DNA from 2 places in the Aliiglaciecola sp. SL4 genome. Region 2 is predicted to be linked to the other one. Evidence: predicted binding sites of a transcription regulator. Region 2 holds the regulator's gene; the other holds the start of a gene.
What was found. Region 2 encodes FNR, which switches genes on or off when oxygen is low (the NO sensors DNR and NnrR bind a similar motif). Its sites were predicted from a motif close to TTGATCTAGATCAA; they were not measured.

Region 1 (5,941 bases), on a different contig from region 2:
TTGCTAATGGATTTGGGTAGGCTAAAAGAAGCGGATGAAATTGCCGATGCACTGCTACAAGCGGTACCTGAAAATATAGACTTTTTGAATCTAAAAGCGGGTATACAGATTCGTTTGGGTAACCCTTTAGTTGCTGAAACATTCCTAGATAAAGCACTAACCATAAACCCTGAACATTTTTCAGCTCAATTCAACAAGGCTAACCTATTGAGCTCTCGAGGCGAGCATAAAGACGCGCTACACATTATCGAAAAGCTTAATGCCATTCAACCAGACAATATTCGTATTCTAACCTTATTGGCCCGTTGTCAATTCAATGCAAACATGGTCGAAGAAGCAGAAAAAAACTTACAAAGAGTACTGCAAAAAGATATTAATAATTTAACCGCTCTTGAATTATTGGCAACAATTTATACTCAACAAGGTGAACTCGAAAGAGCTATAAGGCAGTTAAATATAGCGATTAAAGCGGAGCCCGATGCGGCTGTATACCTAATGCGCCGAGTAGAGTTATATATTGCTTTAAAACAAACAGACCGAGCTGCCAGAGAAATCAAAAAAATTAAATCATTAGTTCTAGGTAACGCTACTGGTTTACTCGAATTAAGTAAACTGCAATTCAGAGCCGGACTAGTTGACGACGCTAAAACGAGTATTGCTGAAGCTTATGATATTTATCCAGACAGCTTGTTCTTAGGTATTGAATATATTCGTTTACACTTGGCCAGCAACGATCTGAATAGCGCAGGAGAGATGGTTGCCACTTGGTTAAAAAAAGCCCCTCAAGAGGCTAGGCTGTTGATATTGTCTGGAGACGTCAACGTCGCTAAGAATAACCTAGAAGGCGCATTTGAAAACTACCAAAGCGCGTTGGAAATCAATAACCTAAATAGAAACGCTATATTCAAATTATACCAATTGGCGTCCAGAAATATCCAAAGCAAAAAATTTGAAGACTTTACACAAGCTCTACTAGAGCAGAATCCTGAAGAACACTTTCAACGTAGTTTATTTGCAGATTTTCTGCTAAACCAAGGCCGCATTGAAGAAGCATCTACTCATTATGAGAAGTTGATCAAGGTTGACAACATTCCTAATAAAGCGTTTATGCTCAACAACTTAGCGAATATCACAATTGATAAAGACTTGTCTAAGGCAAATCAATATATAGAACAAGCATTGGCTATAGAAGCAGAGAATGCTGCGCTTTTTGATACTCAAGGTTGGATTAAAACCTTGCAGGGTAAATACGAAGAAGCACTTACCATCTTACGCAAATCCTATGCGATGGATTCTAATTCCCCTTCTAACCAATATCATCTAGCCGTTACTTTGCAAAAACTCGGCAGAACTGAGGAAGCTAAAGCCTCTTTGGAAAGAGCCTTAGATTCAGATCAGGACTTCCTAGAAAAGAAACAGGCCCAAGGCCTTTTAAAACAGCTTTAACGCAACCACTTTGCTGCATTACAGAATATGTAGCAAATATCTAAAATTAAAAAAACGCCGTCTATCAATCAATATACGGCGTTTTTGTTAGTTGCTTTGCACTGTCCTTAATAGGAATGCTAATGAGTTAATTAACTAATTTTTAATGCATCCCCATCCATATCAATTCGAATAGTGCTATCAGCTTGAATATCTCCTGCTAGCAAACGTTGTGCTAAGGGATTTTCAATTTCAATTTGAATCGCTCGTTTAAGGGGTCTTGCTCCATACACGGGATCAAAACCAGCTTCAGCAATTTTTTCTAGGGCAGCAGCAGACAAGTCTAATTCGAAGCCTTTTTCCAGCAAGCGTTCACGTAAGGACGATAACTGTATTTTCGCAATTGCTTTGATTTGCTCCAAACCAAGTGGGTGGAATACCACCACATCATCGATACGGTTGATAAACTCAGGTCTAAATTGCTGCTCGACAGTTTGCATCACCATACTTTTCATTTCATCATACTGGCTCTCTTGATGTTTATCTTGTATCACGTCAGAACCAATATTAGAGGTCATGATGATAACCGTATTTTTAAAATCCACGGTTCTGCCTTGTCCATCAGTCAGACGGCCATCATCAAGCACTTGTAGTAAAATATTAAACACATCAGGGTGCGCTTTTTCCACCTCATCCAGCAAAATTACCGAATAAGGTTTTCTTCTCACCGCTTCGGTCAAATACCCGCCTTCTTCGTAGCCCACATACCCAGGAGGTGCACCTACTAAACGAGAAACAGAGTGTTTTTCCATAAACTCTGACATGTCTATACGAACCATTGCCTGCTCTGTATCAAACAAGAAGTTGGCTAAAGATTTACATAACTCGGTTTTACCCACACCGGTAGGACCTAGGAACAAGAATGAACCTATAGGTCTACTTGGATCAGATAGTCCCGCTCTGGAACGTCGAATAGCATTACTGACCGCATTTACCGCCTCGGTCTGACCAATCACACGACTTTGCAGCGCTTCTTCCATGCGTAGTAATTTGTCTTTTTCTCCTTCAAGCATTTTGCTTACCGGGATCCCGGTCCAACGAGACAATACATCGGCTATTTCGTTTTCGGTCACTTTGTTTTTTAGTAACTGAGTTTCCGTTTGTTCAGCTTCCGCTGCTTGTTCTAGTTTTAACTCTAGTTCAGGAATACGGCCGTATTGTAATTCTGACATACGATTAAGATCAGACGCTCGGCGGGCTATTTCCATATCCAGTTTAGCTTGCTCAAGTTCTGATTTTATATGTTGAGTGCCTTGCATGGCACTTTTTTCAGTATTCCAGATGGTTTCAAATTCAGAAAATTTGTTTTCCAGCTGTTCACGTTCCAACTCAATCAACTCTAGACGTTTATGACTGGCATCATCTTTTTCTTTCGATAACGCCTGCTCTTCCAGCTTCAACTGTATAATTCTGCGCTCTAACCGATCCATATCTTCGGGTTTAGAATCCATCTGCATACGAATACTTGACGCAGCTTCATCAATTAAATCAATGGCCTTATCTGGTAATTGTCGGTCTGGAATATAACGATGAGACAATGATGCCGCAGCAACAATCGCCGGATCAGTAATATCCACTGAATGGTGCAGTTCATAACGCTCTTTCAGTCCACGTAAGATAGCTATGGTGTCTTCGACACTAGGTTGATCAACAATGACTTTTTGGAAGCGACGCTCTAAGGCAGCATCTTTTTCAATATATTGACGATATTCATCTAATGTAGTCGCCCCCACACAGTGTAACTCGCCTCGGGCTAATGCAGGTTTGAGCATATTGCCGGCATCCATAGCGCCTTCGCCTTTACCCGCTCCCACCATAGTGTGCAATTCATCAATAAACAGGATGACCCTGCCCTCTTCTTTAGAAAGTTCGTTCAATACCGCTTTTAAACGTTCTTCGAACTCCCCTCTAAATTTCGCACCCGCGATAAGTGCGCCCATGTCCAGTGACAAGACCCGTTTATCTTTTAATCCCTCAGGTACTTCAGAATTAATAATCCGCTGGGCTAAACCTTCAACGATGGCGGTTTTACCCACACCAGGTTCACCAATCAATACTGGGTTATTTTTGGTTCGACGCTGTAGAACTTGAATCGTGCGGCGAATTTCCTCATCTCGACCGATTACAGGATCAAGCTTGCCTTGCTCCGCTCGTTCGGTGAGGTCCGTTGTGTATTTTTCAAGAGCCTGACGGACATCTTCAGCATTAGGATCTGTTACTTTCTGACCACCGCGCATGGTCTCAATACCTTTTTCGATTTGCTCTTGAGTAATGCCCAACTGACGGAAAATCTCGCCTAATTTGCCTTTATCTTGTAACGCTGCCAATACAAATACTTCAGAACTGATGTATTCATCTTTGCGTTTCTGCGCAATCTTATCGCTCAGGTTAAGCAAAACAATAGTGTCTTTACTGAGTTGCACATCTCCGCCGATACCTTCGACTCTAGGCAATCTCTCTATTGCTTCAGCCAAGGACGAGCGTAATCCATTCACATTCGCTCCAACACTATCAAATAGCGGCCGAATAGAGCCTCCCTGTTGATTAAGTAGAGCTGTCATTAAATGTACGGGATCAATATATTGATGATCTCTGCCCAATGCTATCGATTGTGCGTCAGAGATTGCCATCTGAAATTTACTGGTAAATCTATCTAATCGCATAAAATTTCCTCAAAAATGATTTACTCAATTAATGGGTACTTTTTATAACCAATTCAAGGTAAGCAATGAATATTGATTGATCTAGATCAGTAAAATAGCGAAAAATGCGGAGTCATTTACGGTTGAATATTTAAAACTGATAATTAGGAAGCTTTATGCAATGTGAGGTCATAATTGTAGGATTTATTGCAAATAAATCCCACACACAAACCGACCAGTTTGAGATTGATCATGATGCTGAGCGTAGCGATGAGAGTAAAAATCACCGTGATGAACATAGGTGCAGATACCGCTTTCAAAAAAGCTTGTTATGCCAATAGCTCGGCATTTCTCGCGGGCAATCTTGGCTAAACTGCACAAGTACTTTCCCCGTTCAACATCGCGTACAAATGCCTCTGGATATTCAGCAAAAACTTGTCTGAGATCTTCAGATACTTGGAAATGCCGTTGCGATATATGTGGACCAACCCAAACTGTGAGTGTCTCTGGTTCACAATTCATAGCAGCAATCGTATTTTCAATCACACCATTTACCAAACCTCGCCAACCGGCATGAATTGCGGCAACACAAGTACCCGCCTTATTCGCGACTAAAATGGGCATACAATCCGCGGTCATCACCGCACAGACAATTTTAGGGTCAGTTGTAAAACTAGCATCTGCTTTGGCTATTTCTAACGGAACAAAATAATCTTTTGTAACACGTAGACAGCGAATGCCATGGACCTGAGTTAACCAAGCAATTGAATCACTCAGGGGTAGAGCATCACGATTGAATTGCACGTCAGCGGCGTTATCGCCAACATGCATTGCCAAATTATTACTGTCGTAAGGAGGCTGACTCGTGCCCATTTTTCGCGTGGTATAAAACGCCTTAACCCCTTTAGGTAGGCTCCAATGAGGGGTGCGAATAGGACTTGATAAAACAGCCTCAGTCATCAGCTATCCCATGCTCTTTGGTATCTTCTTTTAGTACCGATAGTAGTGCTACCATATCGTCAGGTAGTGGCGCTTGCCAACTCATCCATTCGCCTGTTGTTGGGTGAGAGAGTTCTAATTGAATAGCGTGCAATGCCTGGCGTTTAAAGCCCCTTAACATGTTAATCATATCTTCAGAACAGGCCTTAGGTAAACGAGGTCTACCGCCATACAACACGTCTCCTACTAAGGGGTAACGTAAATGAGACATATGCACACGAATTTGGTGGGTTCGACCGGTTTCTAGCTTTAATCTCAGGTGAGTATGGGCTCGAAACTTCTGTTTTATACGATAGTGAGTAACCGCTGGTTTGCCGGTCTCGCGCACCGCCATACTGGTTCGTTTAGTTGGGTGGCGACCAATGGGTGCGTCTACGATTCCACCAGCCACCATAGTGCCGTAGACTACCGCTTCATATTCTCGACTAATTTCTCGAGCTTGAAGCTGCTCAACAAGGTGAGTTTGAGCTGGAACAGTTTTGGCGACTACCATCAACCCCGTGGTATCTTTATCAAGACGATGGACTATGCCAGCTCTAGGTACACTAGCAACCTCGGGAGCATGATTTAAAAGAGCATTTAATATAGTACCGTCTGCATTTCCAGCGCCAGGATGAACAACCAAGTCTGTGGGTTTGTTAATCACTAAAATATGCTCATCTTCGTAAACTATGTTCAACTCAATATCTTGTGCTTTGTGATTTTCCTGTACTTGCAACAATGCATCGATGAAAATTTGTTCACCACCAAAGACTTTTTCCCTTGGTTTGTCACAAACAGAGTCATTTAAACTGACATTTCCGGCTAAAATCCAT
Region 2 (5,941 bases):
GTCTAAAATCGGCACTTAAATTGACCGCAAAAACGAAATCAGCTCCAAGTTGACGGCATAAGTTTACTGGTACAGGATTTACCACAGCACCATCCACTAACCATCTTCCTTTAAAAGCAATTGGCGGAAAAAGAGCGGGTATTGCACAGGATGCTCTCACCGCTTCGGCTAATGGGCCTTGGGTAAAAGAAACCTCTTTACCACTATAGAGATCGGTGGCTACTACACCTAATGGTTTGGATAATTGTTCAAACTCTCGTTCACAAAAATTCTCTTCAAGGGCTTTAAATACTTTTATACCACTGGCAAGTCCGCCTTTACGAAAGCCAACCCCCATAAGCCCAAGTACTTGCCACTCAGATAAAGAACTAGCCCATTGTGCAAGAGGTTCTAATTTATTACTCGCATAAGCGGCACCAACGTAAGCACCTATTGAACAACCTGCCACTACATCTACTTCAATACCAAGCTCTTCTAAGGCTTGAATAATTCCGATATGCGCCCAGCCTCGAGCGGCTCCGCTTCCTAACGCTAATCCAATTTTCATCTATTGAAGTGATCCTTAACTTATATTGATAATATTTACGGTGTCATCATTACTAATGGATGGCGACGAAAAGTCTTCTTGATCAAATCCAATATCACCGTTTTCAAACGGTGTTTGTTGTGTTTCTAAAGTTTTAAAGTCGAAAAATTGATTGTCAGCAAGATGGGAAGGAACCACATTTTGCATCGCTTTAAACATACTCTCTATTCTACCCGGAAAACGCTGATTCCAATCTGTTAGCATGTTTTTAATCACCTTACGTTGCAAGTTCTCTTGAGAGCCACACAAATTGCAGGGAATAATCGGAAATTCAAGTAGTTCGGAATACTGGGTTATTTCTTTTTCAGAGCAATAGGCTAATGGTCGTATAACCATTTGTTTACCATCATCGCTGACGAGTTTTGGAGGCATAGATTTTAAGCGTCCCCCATGAAACATGTTCAGAAATAAGGTTTCGAGCATGTCATCGCGGTGATGTCCCAAAGCGATTTTTGTCGCCCCCAAACGTATTGCCGTTTTATACAGTATTCCTCTACGTAACCTTGAACAAAGGGAACAAGTGGTTTTGCCCTCTGGAATTTTATCTTTGACGATGGAATAGGTATCTTCGGTGACAATTTCATAAGGTACTTGTAAATTTTCTAAGTATCTTGGAAGTACATCCGCGGGGAAGCCAGGTTGTTTTTGATCTAAATTAACCGCAATAATTTCAAACTTTATAGGGGCAATTCTTTTTAGAAACATCAAAATATCGAGCATAGTGTAACTGTCTTTACCGCCAGACAGGCAAACCATCACTTTATCGCCATCCTCGATCATGTTGAAATCGGCGATTGCTTTACCTACATTTCGTCTTAAGCGCTTTTGAAGTTTATTGAAACTGTATTTTTTACTCTCAGACAGAGACTCGATCTTACTCATTATATTCCTAGAAAACATTGCAATCAGCGCAGATTATACCTGTCCTCATAAAGGACATAAACACTCTAATTTCAAATGTTTTAGGTAAAGTTCTGCTCTGATATTGCTAATGTATTACTAGTGCTTGAGTGGACACTCAAAACCTTCAGGTTTTATGGCTAAAACATCACAATTGAGAGAGTCGATCGTGTGTTCAGCGGTATTACCAATAAGAGCTGCGGTAATCCCTGTTCGACCTACAGTTCCAATCACTACTAACTCTGCATCTATGGTTTTAGCAACTGATGGGATCACATCTTCAGGTAAACCTTCACTTAGATGCTGGTTTTCTTGAGGTATATTGAATTGTTGTGCATGTTCAAGCATACATTTAGCATGATGCTGCTTGACTGATTCCGTATAACCAACGGGATCAAACTCTGGAATTTCTATGGCAATATTCACCGGTGTCCCAGGGTAAGAGTTAACAAGGTTGACTTTGCCTTCTAATAAATCAGCCATCATCCCTGCAGTTTTCGTAATGGTTCTATTTAAACTATGGTGCTCATCATCTTCGCTACCCACATCTACAGCCGCTAAAATGTTGCCATTGCTTGGCCAGTCATGTTCTTTGACAAGCAATACAGGCACGGGTGATTTTCTTAATATATGCCAATCGGTAGGGGTGAAAATAACCGATTTCAAGGTGTCGTGCTCGTGAGTGCCTTTTACAATTAAGTCATAACTGTGGTCAATCACCTCAAATAAGACACTTTCATAAGGACGATTATGCCAAACTACTTTGATATCTACAGAGGTTGAAGAGTTAGCTGACAAGGGCTCAACGATATTGGCTAGCCAATCAGTTTTATCATCCACCACAGCTTGGCGCATTGTTTCTCGTTCATCTACGGTTAACATAGTGGTCATTTCATACGAGAAATCGTAAATGGAAAGAAAGGCAGTAACACTTGCCCCCGTTTTTTGTGCCAGTAAGAGAGCACGTTTAAACGCTTTCTGATCATCAGTGGTCGGGTCTACAACGGCTAGTATTTTGTTAAATATGGACATTAGTTAACTCCCTTGAAAGGTTTACACTTACAACTTAAGTGTATGGGTAATTTAGCTATTTTGCCAGTTAACCGACTATTTGTTTTGACCTAAATCAACTTAACAGGAAAGGCTTATCCGCAGGCTTTATTCTGCAAAACATGTTCACCGAGTTTAGTTCTAAGGGTGGATAAATCGAGGAGCTGGATAAATTTGCCATCTACTTTTATGATATTTTCTTTTTGAAAACGGGTTAATAAACGGCTCACGGTTTCTACGGTAAGACCTAAATGGTTACCTATTTCGTTGCGCGTCATGGTTAAGTTGAACTCTGTTTCCGAAAAACCACGAGAGTGAAAGCGGTCAGATAAATTAACCAAAAAATGTGCAAGACGTTCCTCTGCGGTACGTTTATTCAATAGCATCATCATACTATGGTCTTGGTTTATTTCCGTGCTCATGATCTTAAGCACTTCTTTACGTAAAGACGGAAGTTGCTCGCTCATAGTATCAAGCTTGTCATAGGGTAACTCACACACCATAGAGGTTTCCATGGCTTGGTTGTAACTTTGGTAACTGTCTGAAAAGAGTCCGTCGAAACCAACAATATCACCAGGAAAATGAAACCCGGTTATCTGTTGTTCTCCATCAGGGGAGGTAATATAGGATTTAAATGAACCTGTTCTTACCGCAAATAAGGAGGTGAATTTCTGCCCTGGAATAGTGAGCTGATCATTTTTATGCAAAGGACGTTTACGCTCGATTATCTCATCCAAACTTTCCATTTCTGTTTGGTTCAGGGCTACGGGGATGCAAAGGTGGTTAAAACTGCAATTTTGGCAGCGAATACTGAACTTGTTCGAATCAGACATTAGATAATTCCACTTAATTCATTCGTTACCAATTATGAATCCCTTGGTAACATAAAATCAAGCCAAATAAACATAATAAAACTGCGACGCTACGTTTTACTAAGGATTGTGTTAACCAACTTCTGATTTGAGTGGCGCTAGCTCCCATTGCTAACATAATAGGCAGTGTGCCTAAACCAAAACAAAACATGGTCAACGCACCTTGTACGGCGCTGCCAGTGGAAACACTCCAGGTTAATGTTGAATATACTAATCCGCAGGGCAGCCAACCCCAAATCACACCATAGGGTACGGCATACATAGGGTGTTTAAAGGGAATAAAACGTTTTGACAACGGACTGATTTTACGCCAAAAAATAGCACCAACTTTTTCGACCTTGGTGAGCAATTTAGACCATTGACCCACATAAAGCCCCAGTAATACCATAAATACCCCACCAAACAGGGTGAGTACTTGTGGGTTGATGAAAGATTGGGTTGTGACAACTTGCCCTAAAAGTCCGGCGATAGCGCCAGCAACACTGTAGGATAAAATACGTCCTGTATTATAAGCGATTAAAAATGGCCATTGTGACTGATTTTTTGGCAAGGCAAAGGTAAATGAGGTAACAATACCGCCGCACATCCCTGCACAATGTACACTACCTGCAAGACCAATTAAAATCGCTGAGAACCAGCTGATATCGTTCATTCTTTATCAGTTTTAGGGGTTTTTTGTGGTGCTTTTTTGTCTACGTCATCATCGAATAAAATGTTGTAACCTTGACGTTCTAAATCTTCAAATTGATTTGACTTAACTGCCCAAAAAAAGATCCCGATAGCTAACAAAACGAGCAGTATAGCGATGGGGATTAATACATAAATAATACTCAATTTAGTTTCCTATTAACGGAGCAGACGAATTGAATTTGCTACTACAATGATTGAACTTAAAGACATACCGATAACGGCCATCCATGGGCTTAAGTATCCAGCCACTGCAAGAGGAAGAATAAGTGCGTTGTAACCTATAGCCCAGACCATATTCTGTTTAATCTTATGGCGTACCTTGATTGCCATACTAACAGCAAATTTTACATTACTTAATTTCGAATTTAATAAAATGATATCGGCTGAACGTTTCGCCATGTCACTCGCGTCACCTACTGCAATAGATACATCGGCAGCCGCTAATACAGGCGCGTCATTAATACCATCTCCAATCATCAACACTTTATGTCCATCAGCTTGTAAACTTTGGATGTAATTGAGTTTTTGTTGAGGAGTTTGCCTAAAATACACATTGGGAATTCCCAAGGCGTTGGCAACCGAGGTAGCACTTGTTTCGGCGTCACCACTTAACATCACTAATTGTTTGCTACTCAGGTCATTGACGAGCTGTTTAGCGTCTTTTTTGACTACATCTTTTACCGTGAATGCGGCGATTAATTGTTTGCCTAATTGCAAATACACGCGAGAGTCATCAGGGTTTACTGGCAAATTTAATTTATCATCTAAAATGCTTAAATTACCAATCTTTACAATTTGTGATTGATAGGTACCTTGCAAGCCTTTGCCAGCAATGGTGTCTACGTGATTAACCTCTAGAGGCGTTTTGGATTGAAACGCTTGGGAGATTGGATGTTTAGAATACTGCTCGATGCCAGCCGCTAAGTTGAATACAAAATTTTCGTCTGAATGATTAAATAGCTCAACTTCACTTACACTAAAGTGACCATTAGTGAGGGTACCTGTTTTATCAAAAATTACCGTATCGACATCAGGCATGACGTCAATTATATTTGCTCTTTTTACCAATAAACCATATTGGTTTAACTTTGCTATGGCGCTAGTTAATGCCGTGGGGGTTGCTAAGCTTAATGCACAAGGGCAGGTGGCGACTAAAATCGATATGGCCACCCAAAATGCCCGATCTGGTTGATAAGCTAACCAACCGAAATAACTAATCAGAGTAATTCCTAGAACAATTACAATAAAATATTTTGAGGCTACATCAGCATACACTGCAGCCTTGGGTTTATCGGCAAGGGCTAATTCTTGCAAACGTAGTATTTTATTTACTAAGGATAATTTAAGTTCATTTTCAACTTCTATTTCAAATGAGCCTGACAGACTAATGGTGCCGCCATACACATGGTCACCAATATTCTTTTTGATTTTCTCAGACTCACCCGTCAACATGGACTCATCTACGTTTCCATCGCCAGATGTTATCACCCCATCGACTGGAAACGTTTCACCAGGGCGGACTAGTATTTTTTGTCCTGGTTTAAGGTGTTTTGCTAACACCGAGTTTTGCTTGTTATCACTATCTATCTGAATGGCCGTCAGTGGAATGTATTTAAACATATTGGCAGATATGAGACTGGCTTGGTGTCGTGAACGGTGTTCTAAAAAGCGGCTGATTAGTAATAAAAAGATGAACATACAAACTGATTCAAAATAAATTTCGCCGGTATGGGTAATTGTTGCCCAAGCACTAGCCACAAAAGTACCGATAATGGCTATTGAAACGGAAAAGTCCATATTTACAGATTTCATTCGTAATGAACTAAATGCACTTTTATAAAAA

Region 1: clpB (ATP-dependent chaperone ClpB) is a predicted target of FNR. The motif match lies at 4,225-4,238, and genes of this name have one in related genera.

What each region holds. Positions count from the first base shown of each region.
Region 1 covers NZ_JBGOSE010000001.1:188,128-194,068, reverse strand. Annotated here, with positions in the region: gene prsT (XrtA/PEP-CTERM system TPR-repeat protein PrsT) at 1-1,446, shown strand, start outside; gene clpB (ATP-dependent chaperone ClpB) at 1,578-4,148, opposite strand; gene pgeF (peptidoglycan editing factor PgeF) at 4,332-5,087, opposite strand; gene rluD (23S rRNA pseudouridine(1911/1915/1917) synthase RluD) at 5,080-5,941, opposite strand, start outside.
Region 2 covers NZ_JBGOSE010000002.1:35,787-41,727, forward strand. Annotated here, with positions in the region: gene AB6T38_RS03870 (patatin-like phospholipase family protein) at 1-547, opposite strand, end outside; gene ttcA (tRNA 2-thiocytidine(32) synthetase TtcA) at 563-1,450, opposite strand; gene uspE (universal stress protein UspE) at 1,586-2,518, opposite strand; gene fnr (fumarate/nitrate reduction transcriptional regulator Fnr) at 2,632-3,369, opposite strand; gene AB6T38_RS03890 (sulfite exporter TauE/SafE family protein) at 3,395-4,060, opposite strand; gene ccoS (cbb3-type cytochrome oxidase assembly protein CcoS) at 4,057-4,242, opposite strand; gene AB6T38_RS03900 (heavy metal translocating P-type ATPase) at 4,255-5,941, opposite strand, start outside.